One region of the Ideonella lacteola genome, then DNA from elsewhere that is predicted to be linked to it. Evidence: predicted binding sites of a transcription regulator. Region 1 holds the regulator's gene; the other holds the start of a gene.
What was found. Region 1 encodes FNR, which switches genes on or off when oxygen is low (the NO sensors DNR and NnrR bind a similar motif). Its sites were predicted from a motif close to TTGATNNNNATCAA; they were not measured.

Region 1 (7,404 bases):
CGCAGCCTGCGCCGCCTGCCACGGCGTTGACGGCAAGGGCAACCCGGCGATCGGCGCGCCGAACCTGACCGACAAGATCTGGCTGCACGGCTGGGGCGAGCCGGCCATCCTGGCGATGATCAATCAGGGCAAGACGAACGTGATGCCGCCGCAAGGCCAGCGCCTGACGCCCGAGCAGATCGAAGTGCTGACCGCCTACGTCTGGAGCCTGTCGCAGAGCACGCAGGTGGCGGGTCGCTGAGAGCGGAGCAACGAAGTCCATGGCCGAGGCACCTACCAGCGGCGCACCCGCCCGCGTGATTCCCATCGCTCCGGTGCCCTCCGGCTCTGCCGGCATGGGGCCCCAGGGCGGGGCGGACGTGGGCGACGTGAGCAGCGGGGAAACCGTCTCGCTGTACCAGAAGCAGCGCAAGATCTACCCACGCTCGGTGACCGGCACCTTCGCCACCTGGCGATGGATGCTGGTCTGGGCCACACAGCTGGTCTTCTATGGCATGCCGTGGCTGATGTGGAACGATCGCCAGGCCGTGTTGCTCGACCTGGCGTCGCGCCGCTTCTACATCTTCGGCCTGGTGCTCTACCCGCAGGACTTCATCTACCTGACGGGTCTGCTGATCCTCTCGGCCTATGCGCTGTTCCTGTTCACCGCAGTGGCGGGCCGGCTCTGGTGCGGCTATGCCTGCCCCCAGACGGTTTATACCGAGATCTTCATGTGGGTCGAACGCAAGTTCGAGGGCGACCGCGCCCAGCGCATGAAGCTCGACGAAGGCCCCTGGGACTGGAACCGCATCTGGCGCAAAGCCGGCAAGCAGGGCTTGTGGATCACGATCGGCCTGTGGACGGGCTTCACCTTCGTCGGCTACTTCACCCCGATCCGGCACCTTGCCGAAGAGGCCATGACCCTCGGCTTCGGCCCCTGGGAATGGTTCTGGGTGCTGTTCTACGGCTTCGCCACCTACGGCAATGCAGGCTACATGCGTGAGCAGGTCTGCAAGTACATGTGCCCGTATGCGCGCTTCCAGAGCGCGATGTTCGACCGCGATACGCTGATCATCAGCTACGACCCCGAACGCGGAGAGCCCCGTGGCTCGCGCTCGCGCAAGGCCGATCCGAAGCAACTGGGCCTGGGCTCGTGCATCGATTGCGGCTTGTGCGTGCAGGTTTGCCCCACCGGCATCGACATCCGCAAGGGCCTGCAGTACGAGTGCATCGGCTGCGCCGCCTGTGTGGACGTGTGCGACGGGATCATGGACAAGATGGCCTACCCGCGCGGGCTGATCCGGTACGCCACCGAGAACAGCATGTCCGAGCACCTGGGCTGGCGGCAGATCATCGCCCGGATCATTCGGCCGCGGGTGCTGATCTACACGGCCGTGATGCTGCTCATCGCCGGGGCCTTCGTCGGCAGCCTGGCGGTGCGCAGCCCGTTCAGGGTGGATGTGGTGCGTGATCGTGCGGCGCTCGCGCGTCTGGTCGACGACGGCTACATCGAGAACGTCTATCGCCTGCAGGTGATGAACGTCACCGAAGCGCCCCAGAGCTACCGCGTGACGGTGGAAGGCCTGCCCGGCGTGGCCATCGAGCGGGGGGCCGCGCTGAGCCTGCAGGGCGCCGAAGCCCGCTGGCTGACCGTGGCCGTGAGGGTTCCTCCCGAGGCGGCCAACCAGGCGGGCACCGGTGCCCACCCGATCGTCTTCCACATCGAACGCCTGGCCGCAGGCAACGCCAATTCGGCGCGTGTCAGTGAAAGATCCAGCTTCGTGGTGCCGCGATAGCGCTTAGGATGGGCCGACAACTCATGCACACCCAAGGAGACACGATGAATTCCTCGACTGCTCGTGAACCGGCCGTGGATTCGCCAGTGTGGTGGCGGCTGCCGATTGTCTGGATGGTGATTGGCGGCCCGCTGGCCGTGGTGGTGGCCAGCCTGGCCACTGCATTCATCGCAGCGCGAGGCGCCGATCCGGTGCTCACGCTGCAAGAGCGTGGCGGTGTCAGTGAGAAAGCGGCCACGCCGGATTCGTTGACACCGGCGCTGCAGGCCCGCAACCACGCCGCCACGGCCAAGCCCTGAGGCCGCAGCCATGGCCACCCTCCCAGTTCCCCAGGAGGTGACGGCGCATGCGGCACCTACCGGCCCCGCGCGTTGGATCTGCATTTTCTGGCCGGCCTTCGTGATGGCCGGTGTGCTCGAGGCCTTGGTGTTCACGCTGGTGGACCCGGGCGAGCTGCACTGGTTTGGCAGCACACCCGTCACCTGGGAGCCGACCACGTTGTATTCGGTGGCGTTCCTCGTCTTCTGGATGGTGATCTCGATGGCTTCGGCGCTCACGCAGTTCCTGGTTCACCCAGAAACGCAGTGACTGCCGGCGGGGCGTGGCGGATGCGCCGCCGTCGTCACCGACAAAGAACTCACCGACAAAGAAAACGGCCCGGGTATTCCGGGCCGTTGTCGTTTTGCGTGGGCGCTCTGGAGTGAGCGCTCTGGAGTGAGCGCTCTGGACTGGGCACTCTCGGGCGAGCTCGATCTGCTGGGCGCCTTCGTGCCTCAGCAGGTGGCGCCGTTGACCAACTGCTGCAGCCCCGCCTGATCGAGGATGCGGATGTGCCGCTGCTTCACCTCCAGCAGTCCGTCGTCCTGGAACTTCGAGAAGGTGCGGCTCACCGTCTCGAGCTTGAGGCCGAGGTAGCTGCCGATCTCTTCGCGCGTCATGCGCAGCACCAGCGCCGAAGGTGAAAAGCCGCGCGCCTGCAGGCGTTGGGTCAGGTTCAGCAAGAACGCGGCCAGGCGTTCTTCCGCCCGCATGCTGCCCAGCAGCAGCATCACCCCGTGATCGCGCACGATCTCGCGGCTCATGATCTTGTGGAACTGGCGCTGCAGGTCGACGAATTCGCGCGACAGCCGCTCCAGATCGGCAAAGGGGATCACGCAGACCTGTGAGTCCTCCAGTGCCACCGCGTCGCACGAGTGCGAATCGCCGCTGATGCCATCCAGGCCGAGCAACTCGCCCGCCATCTGGAAGCCGGTGACCTGGTCTCGACCATCCTCGGCCGAGACGCAGGTCTTGAAGAAGCCCGTGCGCACCGCATAGAGCGACTGGAACGGCTCGCCAGCGCGGAACAGGGCGTCGCCTCGGCGGACGCTGCGGCGCGTGGCCACCAGCTTGTCCAGGCGCTCGAGCTCCTGTGTGGTGAGCCCCAGGGGCAGGCACAGCTCACGCAGGTTGCAGCTGGAGCACGCGACCTTGAATGCGCAATTTCTTTCGGTATGGCCACCCACCGGTGGGGGGCTCGGCTGGATCGATGCAATGACTTCAGTGGTGGGCATGACCATCCTCAATGACGGGGAGATTTTTCTCCCGGCGCCGCGTGTCGGGCTTGCGCAAGATCAAGTGGTGGGGACGCGGGCAGCGGCACGATCGCGGCATGGAAGACTCCACCGTTGCCGCCACGCCCGTGGCCACCGACGCCAGCGCGCCCCCGATCGACGTTCTGCCGATGCCGCTGCTCAAGCGCTTCGACGTGCCGGGGCCGCGCTACACCTCGTATCCCACCGCCGATCGTTTCGTCGAAGCCTTCGGCCCGGCCGACTATGAGCAGGCCCTGCGCCAGCGCGCCGAGGGGGCCAGCGTCGGTGCCCGGGCGGCGCTGTCGCTGTATGTGCACATCCCGTTCTGCGAATCGGTTTGCTACTACTGTGCGTGCAACAAGGTCATCACCAAGCATCACAGCCGGGCCGCCGAATACCTGCTTGCCTTGCGCGCCGAGATCGCGATGCACGCCAAGGCCCTGGGGTCGGCCCAACCGGTGTCGCAGGTTCACCTCGGCGGCGGTTCGCCCACCTTCCTGAGCGACGAAGAACTCCAAGGCCTGATGGCCGAGCTGGGCGATGCCTTCCGTATCCTGCCGGGCGCCGAGGTGTCGATCGAGGTTGACCCGCGCACCGCGTCCCCCGAGCGGCTGGCCGCGTGGCGGCGAATGGGCTTCAACCGCATCAGCTTCGGCATCCAGGATTTCGACCCCGACGTGCAGAAGGCGGTTCATCGCGTGCAGTCGTTCGAATCGGTGCGGGGCCTGATGCGCGCGGCCCGCGAACTGGGCTTCGAATCGATCAATGCCGATCTCATCTACGGCCTGCCCAAGCAGACGCCGGCGTCGTTCGCCCGCACGGTGGCGCAGGTGGGCGAGCTTCGGCCGGATCGTATTGCGCTCTATGCCTACGCGCACCTGCCACTGCGCTTCAAGCCGCAGCGGCGCATCGAGCCGTCGACGCTGCCGCCGCCGGGTGACCGGGTGTCGATGCTGTCCGGCGCCATCGCCAGCTTCCTGGGCCATGGCTACAGCTACATCGGCATGGACCACTTCGCGCTGGCCGACGATGCGTTGGCGGTGGCCAAGCGCCAGGGGCGTCTGCACCGCAACTTCCAGGGCTACAGCACCCAGCCGGATTGCGACCTGGTGGCGCTCGGCGTCTCGGCCATCGGCCGGATGGGGGCCACCTACAGCCAGAACGCCAAGACGCTGCCCGAGTACTACGACGCGATCCACCGCGGCCAGTTCGCCACCGTTCGCGGCCTGGCGCTCACGCGGGATGATCTGCTGCGCCGCGCGGTGATCATGGCGCTGATGTGTCAGGGCAGGGTCGAATTCGAATCCATCGAGCTGGCCTACCTGGTCAAGTTCCGCGACCACTTCCGGGCCGAGTTGAACGAGCTGGCGGCTTTCGAGGCCGAAGGGCTGGTGACCATCGAGTCCGATTCGGTACAGGTGACGGCGCCGGGTTGGTTCCTGGTGCGCGCGATCGCGATGGTGTTCGACAAGCACCTGCAAGCCGATCGCGTGCGCGAGCGCTTCTCGCGCATCATCTGAGAGGCTGGGCGAGGGCACGGGGCGATGAACGGCGCCTTGGTATTGACCGCGCTGCTGATGGGCCTGGCGGGCTCGGTGCACTGCGTGGCCATGTGCGCTGCACCCAGCGCGGCGGGTGTGCGGGCCTGCGGCGCCGGTCGGCGCGAGGGCTGGGCAGCGTTTCATGCCGGCCGGCTCGTGGCCTACACGCTGGCGGGCGCGCTGGCGGCGGCCAGTGTCGGGGCCGTGTCGCGCTGGAGCGCGCTGAGCCCGGCCCTGAGGCCCATCTGGGCGGTGCTGCACGTGGCGGCGCTGGCGCTCGGCCTGTGGCTGCTGGTTCGCGGTCGCCAGCCCGAGTGGCTGGAACGGGCAGGGCGCACACCCACCTCGGCGGCCCGGCCGGATGCGCAGGGCTGGCAACGCATGCGGGGCCCGGTCAAGGCCGGTGGCCTGGGTCTGGCCTGGGTGACGTGGCCGTGCGGGCTGCTGCAATCGGCGCTGGTCGTGGCCGCGCTGGCCAACGATTCCATGGGCGGCGCTGCGGTCATGCTGGTCTTTGGGTTGGCGACGGCGCCGGCGCTGGGCGTGGCGCCGTGGCTGTGGGCCCGGTGGAGCGCCGCCAGTGGCCGCAGCATCACCGCCGGTGTGGAAGCCGGTGCCATCCGCCTGGCGGGGGCCTTGCTGGCCGGCGCCTCGGTGTGGGCGCTGGGCCACGACGTGCTGACCCGCCTGGTGGCGTTCTGCCTGAGCTGATGGGTGCTCGACTCACTACCCTTCCCGGCGAGGTTCCCGGGGCTTTCCTGCGTTTTTCCGACAGTTTTCTGGCGTTTGAGAGCGGCAGCGCCGGGCGTCAGAGGCCCGACCGGACCGTCTCCAGGGTGGTCAGCCGGGTGACAGGTCGGCTGAACTAGAATTTCGGGTTCCGAAAACCCTTTTCACAACCTCCTACACGGAGCGCGGAGCTTGGCAAGCATGTACCAGCACATCAAGGTGCCCGAGGGCGGGCAGAAGATCACCGTGAATGCGGACTTCTCGCTCAACGTCCCGAACAACCCGATCATTCCGTACATCGAGGGTGATGGCACCGGCTTTGACATCACGCCGGTGATGATCAAGGTGGTGGACGCAGCGGTCGCCAAGGCCTATGGCGGCGCCAAGAAGATCCACTGGATGGAGATCTACGCCGGCGAGAAGTCGACCAAGGTCTACGGCCCCGACGTGTGGCTGCCCGAAGAGTCGCTCGCCGCACTGCGCGAGTTCGTCGTCTCGATCAAGGGCCCGCTGACCACGCCCGTGGGCGGCGGCATCCGTTCGCTGAACGTGGCCCTGCGCCAGGAGCTCGACCTGTACGTCTGCCTGCGCCCGGTGCAGTACTTCGCTGGCGTGCCTTCGCCGGTGAAGGAGCCGCAGAAGGTCGACATGGTGATCTTCCGCGAGAACTCGGAAGACATCTACGCCGGCGTCGAGTGGGAAGCTGAGAGCGAGAAGGCCAAGAAGGTCATCAAGTTCCTGATCGAGGAAATGGGCGTCAAGAAGATCCGCTTCCCCGACACCTCGGGCATCGGCGTGAAGCCGGTCTCGCGCGAAGGCACCGAGCGTCTGGTGCGCAAGGCCATCCAATACGCGATCGACAACGACAAGCCCAACGTCACCATCGTCCACAAGGGCAACATCATGAAGTTCACCGAAGGTGGCTTCCGTGATTGGGCCTACGCCCTGGCCCAGAAGGAATTCGGCGCCGAGCTGATCGACGGCGGCCCGTGGTGCAAGTTCAAGAACCCGAAGACGGGCAAGGACATCATCGTCAAGGATTCGATCGCCGACGCCTTCCTGCAGCAGATCCTGCTGCGCCCGGCCGAATACTCGGTGATCGCCACCCTGAACCTGAACGGTGACTACATCTCCGATGCGCTGGCCGCGCAAGTGGGCGGCATCGGCATCGCCCCGGGCGCCAACCTGTCGGACTCTGTCGCCTGCTTCGAAGCCACCCACGGCACCGCCCCGAAGTACGCCGGCAAGGACTACGTGAACCCGGGTTCCGAGATCCTCTCGGCCGAGATGATGCTGCGCCACATGGGCTGGATCGAAGCCGCCGACCTGATCATCAGCTCGATGGAAAAAGCCATCCAGAGCAAGAAGGTCACCTACGACTTCGCCCGCCTGATGGACGGCGCGACGCAGGTCTCCTGCTCGGGCTTCGGCCAGGTGATGATCGAGAACATGTAAGTTCTCCCGGCGCGGGCGCCTCGTGCTCCCGCGGCCCAAGCAACCCCGGCCCGCTCGCGCGGCCCGGGGTTTTTTGTTGTTGGCGGTCTCGGAGACCGCGGTGGGTTGGCCCTATCAACGCCCAAGACGCAGAACGCGTCCGTGCAACTACCGTTCGCCAGCGTGCGCACGGACGGTCAGAATGAAAGGGTGAAATCGCTTTCAAACACCATCGTCGGCCTGCTGTGCCGAACCGGGCGGCCGGCCGCTTGCGCCGCGGCTGCGCTGACACTGACAGGGGCTGCCATGGCGCAGGGGCAAGAGGTGAAGATCGAGGTGCGGGGCAGCCAG
Region 2 (7,404 bases), on a different contig from region 1:
ATGGCCACCGTGAACACGACCAGGCTGCCGCCGACCGCCAGCAGATAGATCTGGCGTGCGAGGAATCGGGCGAGCATGGCTTCAGCAGCAGGAAGAGCCGCCGCCACTCGCGGTGACGGGGATGCCGATCGGTTTGCCGCGCGGTTTGCAGCTGGCGGCGCCGGGTGCTGTCGTGGTTGCCGCCGGGCTGGGCGCGCAGCACGCGCTGGTGCCGGCGGTGGCCGCGGTGTGATTGCCAGCCATGGCCTGGCTGTTTTCGCTGAACACTGGAATGCTGTCGAGCGTGTGGAAGTGCTCCCAGGCGATGCCTTGCGGATCGGTCACCCAGTGCTTCTCGCTGCGTGCGTAGCAGCAGGTGGTTTCGCCTTCGTCGGCCAGTGGCACGTCGGCCGCCTGGGCCCGATGCTTCAGCTCGGCCAGTTCGTCGGCGTTGTCAGCCTGGATGCCCAGGTGATCGATGCCGGGTTTGCTGCCGCGGGTCGAGATCGCGAAGTTGACGCGGGGATCTTCGAGCATCCATTTGGCGTAGTCGCTCTCGATGCGGGTCGGTTCGGCCCCGAACAGGCGGGTGTAAAAGGAGATGCTGGCGGCCAGATCGTCGACGTGGGCGTGAACGTGGAATCGCTTCATGGAATGTCTCCGTCAGCAGCCGCAGGACGCGGCTGGCTCGACGACGCAGGCAGCGCCGCGGCAGCAGTTTTCGGTGAGGTAGGTGAGTACCGCGTTCATGTGATCGAAGGCGGCGCGGTAGATGATGTGCCGGCTGGCGCGTTCGGTCGTGACCAGTCCCGCGTTGGTCAGCTCCTTCAGGTGGAAGGAGAGCGTGTTCTGCGGAACCGCCAGCGCATCAGCCATGGTGCCGGGGGTGAGGCCCTCTGATCCGGCCACGATCAGGGCGCGGAACACCTGCAGGCGCACCGGTTGGGCCAGTGCGGCGAGGGCGCGGATGACATCCTTTTCTTCCATTATTCGATGATATTGGAAGTGTGCGGCGGATGCAAGCCTGTCGAGCTCGCTGAAGTCACACGGGGCGACCGCGGAGGTGAAGCAACGAAGCGAACCTCCACCGGCGCGGGCGGGCCGGTGGTCGCGCTGTCAGGATTCAGCGGCCCGTCGGGACGCCATCAAGGCCGCAGAAGCTGCTGCGACCTCAATGGCCCGAAAGGCGTAGAGGCGTAAAGGCGTCAGAGCCAGCCCCAGAGCCGGTACACCCAAACGGGCAGACGCTGGCGGGAGGGGCGGTAGGTTTGACGGAGTTGGCCGGTCATCATGCGCATACTGTACAGGCATACAGTATGGCGTGACAAGGCCCTCCTTGCCCTGGGGCGCCAGGGGCCTCGGAGACCCCCGGAGTCGTTTGGAGTCGTTCGAAGGCGTTGGGACAGGGGTGCCGTCAGCGTTCGATGACAAAGCGCTCCAGCGCTTGAGCGTCTTCGGGCGAGGCGTGCTGCACCTCCAGGTCGAGCTTGTAGCCACCGCTGCGCACCAACCGACGGGTGACCTTGGCCCGTATCCGGATGGGGTGCTCGGCCTCTTTCAGCGGCAGGGTGAAGGTCACGTCACAGCCGGAGCCTGCAGGCACGTTGTCGTGATCGAGGTGCAGTGACAGCCCGCGCAGGCCCACATCCACCATCTGCGCGGGCCAGGGCGGGCCCGAGGCCAGCGAGATGGCGGCCTCGGTGCGAAGGGGGCGTCTGGCCCCGGAACGCCGGTCGAGCTCGGCGGCGAACGACTGCGACGTGGCAGGCGCAATGGGCATGTAGTCCTCTCCTGTCGAGGCAACATCATCGCTGCCTTGGTGCGCCAGCGCGAGCGCAAACAGCACAGTCATGTCGTTGTTTTTAGCCAGCGCGGCGCGAGGTGGGGTGCGCTGGACGGGCACATCGGTCACGCCGCAGCCATTGGCGCGGCGCCAGGCACCTGGACGGTGCGTCGGTGGCTGGCAGACGACCATGCGGGTGAGCCGAAGGGCCCCACCCGGCTGGCCGCGGATGTGCCTTCGTCGTTCATCGCGCTGACACGCGGGCGGCCTACGCTGCCAGCACGCCCATACCAACACGCAAACACCAATACGAGGATCAACATGCGTATCCCATCCGCCATCCACCACGTCGGTCTGGCAAGCCTGCTGCTGGCCGCAGGGCCGGCTTGTGCCGGCACCGGGCACAGCGCCTATCCGGTGGCATCGGTTCAACTCGGGCCGCGCCCTTTCTTCCTGGTCAATGACATGCCCGATGGCAAGCTGCAACGGCAGCTTCAGTCGTGTGCGAAATCGTTCCAGCACTACCGCGTGAGCGAGTTCTCGATCGGTCACCGCGGCGCGCCGTTGCAGTTTCCAGAGCACACCCGCGAATCGTATGAGGCCGCTGCGCGCATGGGCGCCGGCATCATCGAGTGCGACGTGGCCTTCACGAAGGACAAGGAGCTGGTGTGCCGCCACGCTCAAAACGACCTGCACACGACGACGAACATCCTGGCCACGCCGCTGGCCAGCAAGTGCTCGACGCCATTTCAGCCGGCCGTGTACGACAACGCCGGCAATCTGGTCACGTCGGCCAAGGCCGAATGCCGAACCAGCGACATCACGCTGGCAGAGTTCAAGACCCTGCGCGGCAAGATGGATGCGTTCAACCCGCGTGGCAAGACCGTTGACGAGTACATGGCCGGAACGCCCACCTTCCGCACCGACCTGTACTCGGGGCCGACGAGCGGCACGCTGATGACCCATGCGGAAAGCATCCAGCTCTTCAAGAAGCTGGGGGTGAAGATGACCCCCGAGTTGAAGACGCCCGTGGTGCCCATGCCGTTCGACGGCTTCAGCCAGCAAGACTACGCGCAAAAGCTCATCGACGAGTACAAGGCCGCAGGCATCGGTGCGGGGCGTGTCTACGCCCAATCGTTCTTGAAAGATGATGTGCTGTACTGGATCTCGAAAGAGCCCGCGTTCGGCAAGCAGGCGGTGTACCTCGATGACGCCGGCACGCCCGCCGACCTGCCGACCTCCAGCGACCTGAAGGCCTTCAAGGCCCAGGGCATCAACATCTGGGCGCCGCCCACCTGGGCCTTGTTGGCTCTGGATGCGGGCAACAACATCGTCCCATCGCAGGCCGCGAAAGATGCCAAGGCTGCTGGGCTCGGACTGATCACCTGGTCACTCGAGCGCAGCGGCATCCTGGCCGATGGCAACAACGGGTCGTACTACCAGACCATCGATGCGGCCATTCACCGCGAAGGCGATGTGCTGCGGGTGATCGACGTGCTCGCGCAGGATGTGGGCGTGATGGGCATCTTCAGCGATTGGCCGGCCACGGTGTCGTTCTACGCCAACTGCAAGGGCCTGTAGCGCCCACGGTGCGCCCCTGCTGCACCGAAGGGATGGCCCTCATTGAGGGCGATCAATACCGGGCTTGGCAGGGGTGCGAACAATGAAGTGTCTGAAAGGGGAACATCGTGGACACCGTGAGCATCACCCAGAACGATCTGAATGCATTGCGCAGCCAACTGATCGAGCGCGGGCTGGCCCTGCGTGCCGACATGCAGGCGGCCACCGCCGCACGGCAGGCCCATGAGGCCGGCGGTGAAGTGGAAGATCTGAAGGACCAGGCCGCCGAATGGCTGGAAGCCGAGGTTCAGGATGCCGAGGTGCTGCGCGACATCCACGAACTCACGCTCATCGAGCAGGCGCTGCAGCGAATGGGCGATGGCACCTACGGCGAGTGCGCCGAATGCGGTGAGCCCATCTCCATGAAGAGGCTGCGCGCGCTGCCGGCAGCGCTGCGCTGCGCCACCTGCCAAGCCGCCGTCGAGCGGCGCTGATCGTCGGCGGCTGGTGGCCGAGCCCGTGGGTACGGCGACCCACGGGTGCCGTGATCAGCGGCGAGCGACCAAGAAGCCCACCAGCAGGCCCACAGCCGCTGCGACACCCATCGCGCCATAGGGGTGCTCGTGGACGGTGTGATGAGCGGCCCGGGCGGCGCGGCGCGCACGGTAGAACGCCGCGTCTTCGAGCTCGTCGAGCTGGCTGCGCATGCGGCGGACCTGGTCTGCAAATTGATCGCGAACGCTGTCCAGCGCCTCGTCGCCTGTTTCCGCCGCTGATGCAAGCACCCGGTCGGCTTCGTCGATCATGCGTCGCAGGTGTTGAGCCATCTGGTCGCGGGTGTCTGAGATGGTCGAAGCGGTGTTCATGCGAAGTCCTTTCGTGGTGACGGGCAGAGGGCATGCCCTTGTTGCCATCGTAGGCAGCGAGGGCACCGTGGCCTTGCGCCCGCGCAAACTAGGGCGTGTTCACACTACGCATCGGGGCTCCGTAGTGTGAACACGCCCTAAGGCGCCTCGATGCTGCCGCGATTGACGAAGCTCAAGACGCCCGGGGCTGCAGGGCATAGCCTGCCACCATGCAAACCACGGCGCCGCTCGACCCACCCGCAGGCCTCACCTCGGCCGAAGCCGAAGCCCGCCTGCTTCGCGATGGCCCCAATGCGCTGCCCCCGGCCGATCACAAGTCGATCCTGCGCTCGGTGTGGGAAGCGGCCGGACAGCCGATGGTGCTCTTGTTGCTCGCGTGCACCGTGCTGTATGCGTTGCTGGGAAGTCTTTTCGACAGCGCGGTGCTGTCGGTGTCGATCGTTGCGGTCACTGCCATTTCGGTCATCCAGGAGCGGCGCACGCAACGCGTGCTGGAGGCCCTGAAAGGCTTGGCCAGCCCGCGTTGTACCGTGGTGCGCGACGGGCGACTGCTGCGCATTGCCAGCCGAGACCTTGTGGTCGGTGACCGTCTGCTGGCGCAAGAGGGCGATCGACTCGCGTGCGACGCTCGGCTGGTCGAGGTGCATGCCTTGCGCATCGACGAGTCGCTGCTGACCGGGGAATCGGTGCCGATCGACAAGGCCGTGGCGGCGGATGCCGACATGCTTTACGCCGGAACGCTGGTGGTGCAGGGCGACGGCGTGGCGATCGTGACGGCCACGGGTGCCCGCACGGCGTTGGGAAAGATCGGCGGTTCCCTGGCCTCGGTGCAGCCGCGGGTGAGCCGCTTGCATCTGGAGCTCAAGCGCATGGTGCGGGCAGTGGCGATCCTCGCCCTGGTGACCTGCTTGATCGCGGCAACCCTTTTCGCGCTGCGAGAAGGCTCGTGGAGTGCCGGCTTGCTGGTGGGGCTGACGCTGGCCATGTCCATCGTTCCGGAAGAGTTTGCCGTCGTCTGGACGGTGATGCTCGCGCTGGGGGCGTGGAGGCTCGCGCAGCAGAAGGTTCTCACGAGGCAGCCCCAGGCCATCGAGGCACTCGGCTCCACCACCGTGCTGTGCGTGGACAAGACCGGGACATTGACCTGCAACCGGATGGCCGTGGCAGCGCTGTTCAACGGCACACAGGCCTGGCTCGCGGCCGAAGGCGCGACGGCGTCGGGCTTCGACCGCCTCTTGAGAGGAGCCGCGCTGGCGAGCGTCCGCGAGGGCCTCGAGCCGATGGATCAGGCGATCTTCCGGGCGGATGTGTCGGCGGTGGCGACGCCTGCGCCCGATGCTTTGCTGTACCGCAGCGTGTTGGCGCCGAGGCGGCCCTTCGTGGTGCAGGGCTGGCGTATGGCGGCTCACCCCAGCGACGCCCTCCCGGAGGCCCGGCAAGCGGCGGCCTCCGAAGCCACCGTCGCGATCAAGGGCGCACCCGAGGCGGTGCTGGCCCGGTGTGGCGATGGCGAGCTGCCCGCCGGGTGGCGTGAGCACTGGCTGGACCAGGCCCGGCGCTGGGGCGAGCAGGGTTTGCGGGTGATCGCCGTGGCGGTGCAAGAGCATCACCGAGTCGAGCCAGGGCAGGCCTGGCCGGAAACAGGCTTCGTGCCGCTCGGGCTGATCGGGTTTCTGGATCCGCTGCGCGACGATGTGCTGCCCGCGCTCGAAGACTGCCGTCGCGCGGGTCTGCGGGTCGTGATGATCACCGGCGACGGTCCAGCCACGGCGCTGGCCATTGCCCAGCAGGCCGGGCTTGCGCGTCCTGAAGCGACCGTGCGTTCGGACGTGCTGACCGGACTGGCGATGGACGGCATGAACGAAGCCGCGCTTGAGTTGGCGGTCCGCCATGTGGCGGTGTTTGCCCGTGTGGCGCCCGCGCAGAAGCTTCGCATCGTGCAAGCGCTGCAGCGGCGCGGTGAAGTGGTCGCGATGACGGGCGACGGGGTCAACGATGGCCCGGCGCTTCGGGCCGCCGACATCGGGGTGGCCATGGGCGAGCGGGGCACGGATGTGGCCCGTGAGGCCGCCAGCCTGGTGCTGCTGGACGACCGCTTCGGCTCGCTGGTCGAGGCGGTTCGGGCAGGCCGGCGAATCTTCGTGAATCTGCAGCACGCCCTGGGCTACCTGTTCGCAGTGCACGTGCCCATCGTCGGCCTGTCGCTCTTGCCGCTGTTCGGTGGCCCGGTGCTGCTGTTGCCCATCCACGTGGTGTTGCTGGAGCTCATCATCGACCCGGCCTGTTCCCTGGTTTTCGAGGCCGAGCCGTTGGCCGCCGATGGCATGCGGCGCCCGCCTCGGCCGGCCGACGCGCCGTTGTTCACCCTGCGCGCCGTGGTTCGCGCGATGATGGTCGGCATGGCCTCGTTGGCGAGCGTGGTGCTGGTGCACTGGATCGGGCGTCGCAACGGTGCACCCGATGACGTGTTGCGCCTCGCCGCGCTGTCCACCATCGTGGTGGGCAATGTGGCCATGCTGCAGTGGTTCCTGGGGGGATTGCGTCGCGCGGGCCGTCCGAATTCGGCGTTTCATGGGCTGGTGCTGGGCATCGGCGTCATGGTCCTGCTCATCACGCTGGTGCCTGCGTTGCGTGGCGCCATGGGCTTTCCAGTGATGCTGGACCCGGTGTGGGGGCTGTCGGTAGCCTTGCCGGCGATGGCCTGGGCAGGGTGGCGGTGGGCGAGGTTGCGTGTCCGCCCCCACGTGCCACGTATCAGCGACGCGTGAGCGGCCTCTGTAGGGCAGCCCACCGCGGTGCAACGCGCGGATTTACCCCAACAATCCATCATCAGGAGCAGTCAACACCATGAGCACCACCCGCACGAACACCACCGCCCGCCGTCTCGCCCATCTGTATCGCGCACGATGGGCGGCCCGCATGGCGACCGCCGCGTTGGCCTGCGGCATCGGCATGGTGGTGGCGCCCGGCGTGGTTCACGCCGCCAAGCCTTCGCCGGCTTCTGATCTGGGCAGCCTGCATGGCGCCGACGCGTACGGATCGGCGCGCGCCGTCAACCGGGCGGGGCGCGTGGTCGGCAACGCCTACGACACCGAAACCGGCTCGACGCGGCAGGCGCAATGGTGGCAGGGTACTGTGGTCGCCTGGGGCGATTGCTGCGGTTCGGGGCTGGGTGTGCCGGTGGCCATCAACCGCACCGGCGAGGTCGCAGGCTAC

Region 2: the regulator FNR is predicted to act here: its motif matches at 4,351-4,364, upstream of AACH06_RS28225 (cation-translocating P-type ATPase).

The regions. Positions count from the first base shown of each region.
Region 1 covers NZ_JBBUTG010000012.1:120,998-128,401, forward strand. The annotation lists gene ccoP (cytochrome-c oxidase, cbb3-type subunit III) at 1-241, shown strand, start outside; gene ccoG (cytochrome c oxidase accessory protein CcoG) at 261-1,775, shown strand; gene AACH06_RS18590 (nitrogen fixation protein FixH) at 1,820-2,074, shown strand; gene AACH06_RS18595 (hypothetical protein) at 2,085-2,363, shown strand; gene fnr (fumarate/nitrate reduction transcriptional regulator Fnr) at 2,549-3,334, opposite strand; gene hemN (oxygen-independent coproporphyrinogen III oxidase) at 3,427-4,869, shown strand; gene AACH06_RS18610 (sulfite exporter TauE/SafE family protein) at 4,894-5,601, shown strand; gene icd (NADP-dependent isocitrate dehydrogenase) at 5,821-7,074, shown strand; gene AACH06_RS18620 (formylglycine-generating enzyme family protein) at 7,264-7,404, shown strand, end outside.
Region 2 covers NZ_JBBUTG010000033.1:39,199-46,602, forward strand. The annotation lists gene AACH06_RS28190 (sterol desaturase family protein) at 1-77, opposite strand, end outside; gene AACH06_RS28195 (ArsI/CadI family heavy metal resistance metalloenzyme) at 82-630, opposite strand; gene AACH06_RS28200 (ArsR/SmtB family transcription factor) at 643-966, opposite strand; gene AACH06_RS28205 (PilZ domain-containing protein) at 1,394-1,831, opposite strand; gene AACH06_RS28210 (glycerophosphodiester phosphodiesterase family protein) at 2,084-3,343, shown strand; gene AACH06_RS28215 (TraR/DksA family transcriptional regulator) at 3,451-3,816, shown strand; gene AACH06_RS28220 (ElaB/YgaM/YqjD family protein) at 3,871-4,188, opposite strand; gene AACH06_RS28225 (cation-translocating P-type ATPase) at 4,398-6,956, shown strand; gene AACH06_RS28230 (hypothetical protein) at 7,036-7,404, shown strand, end outside.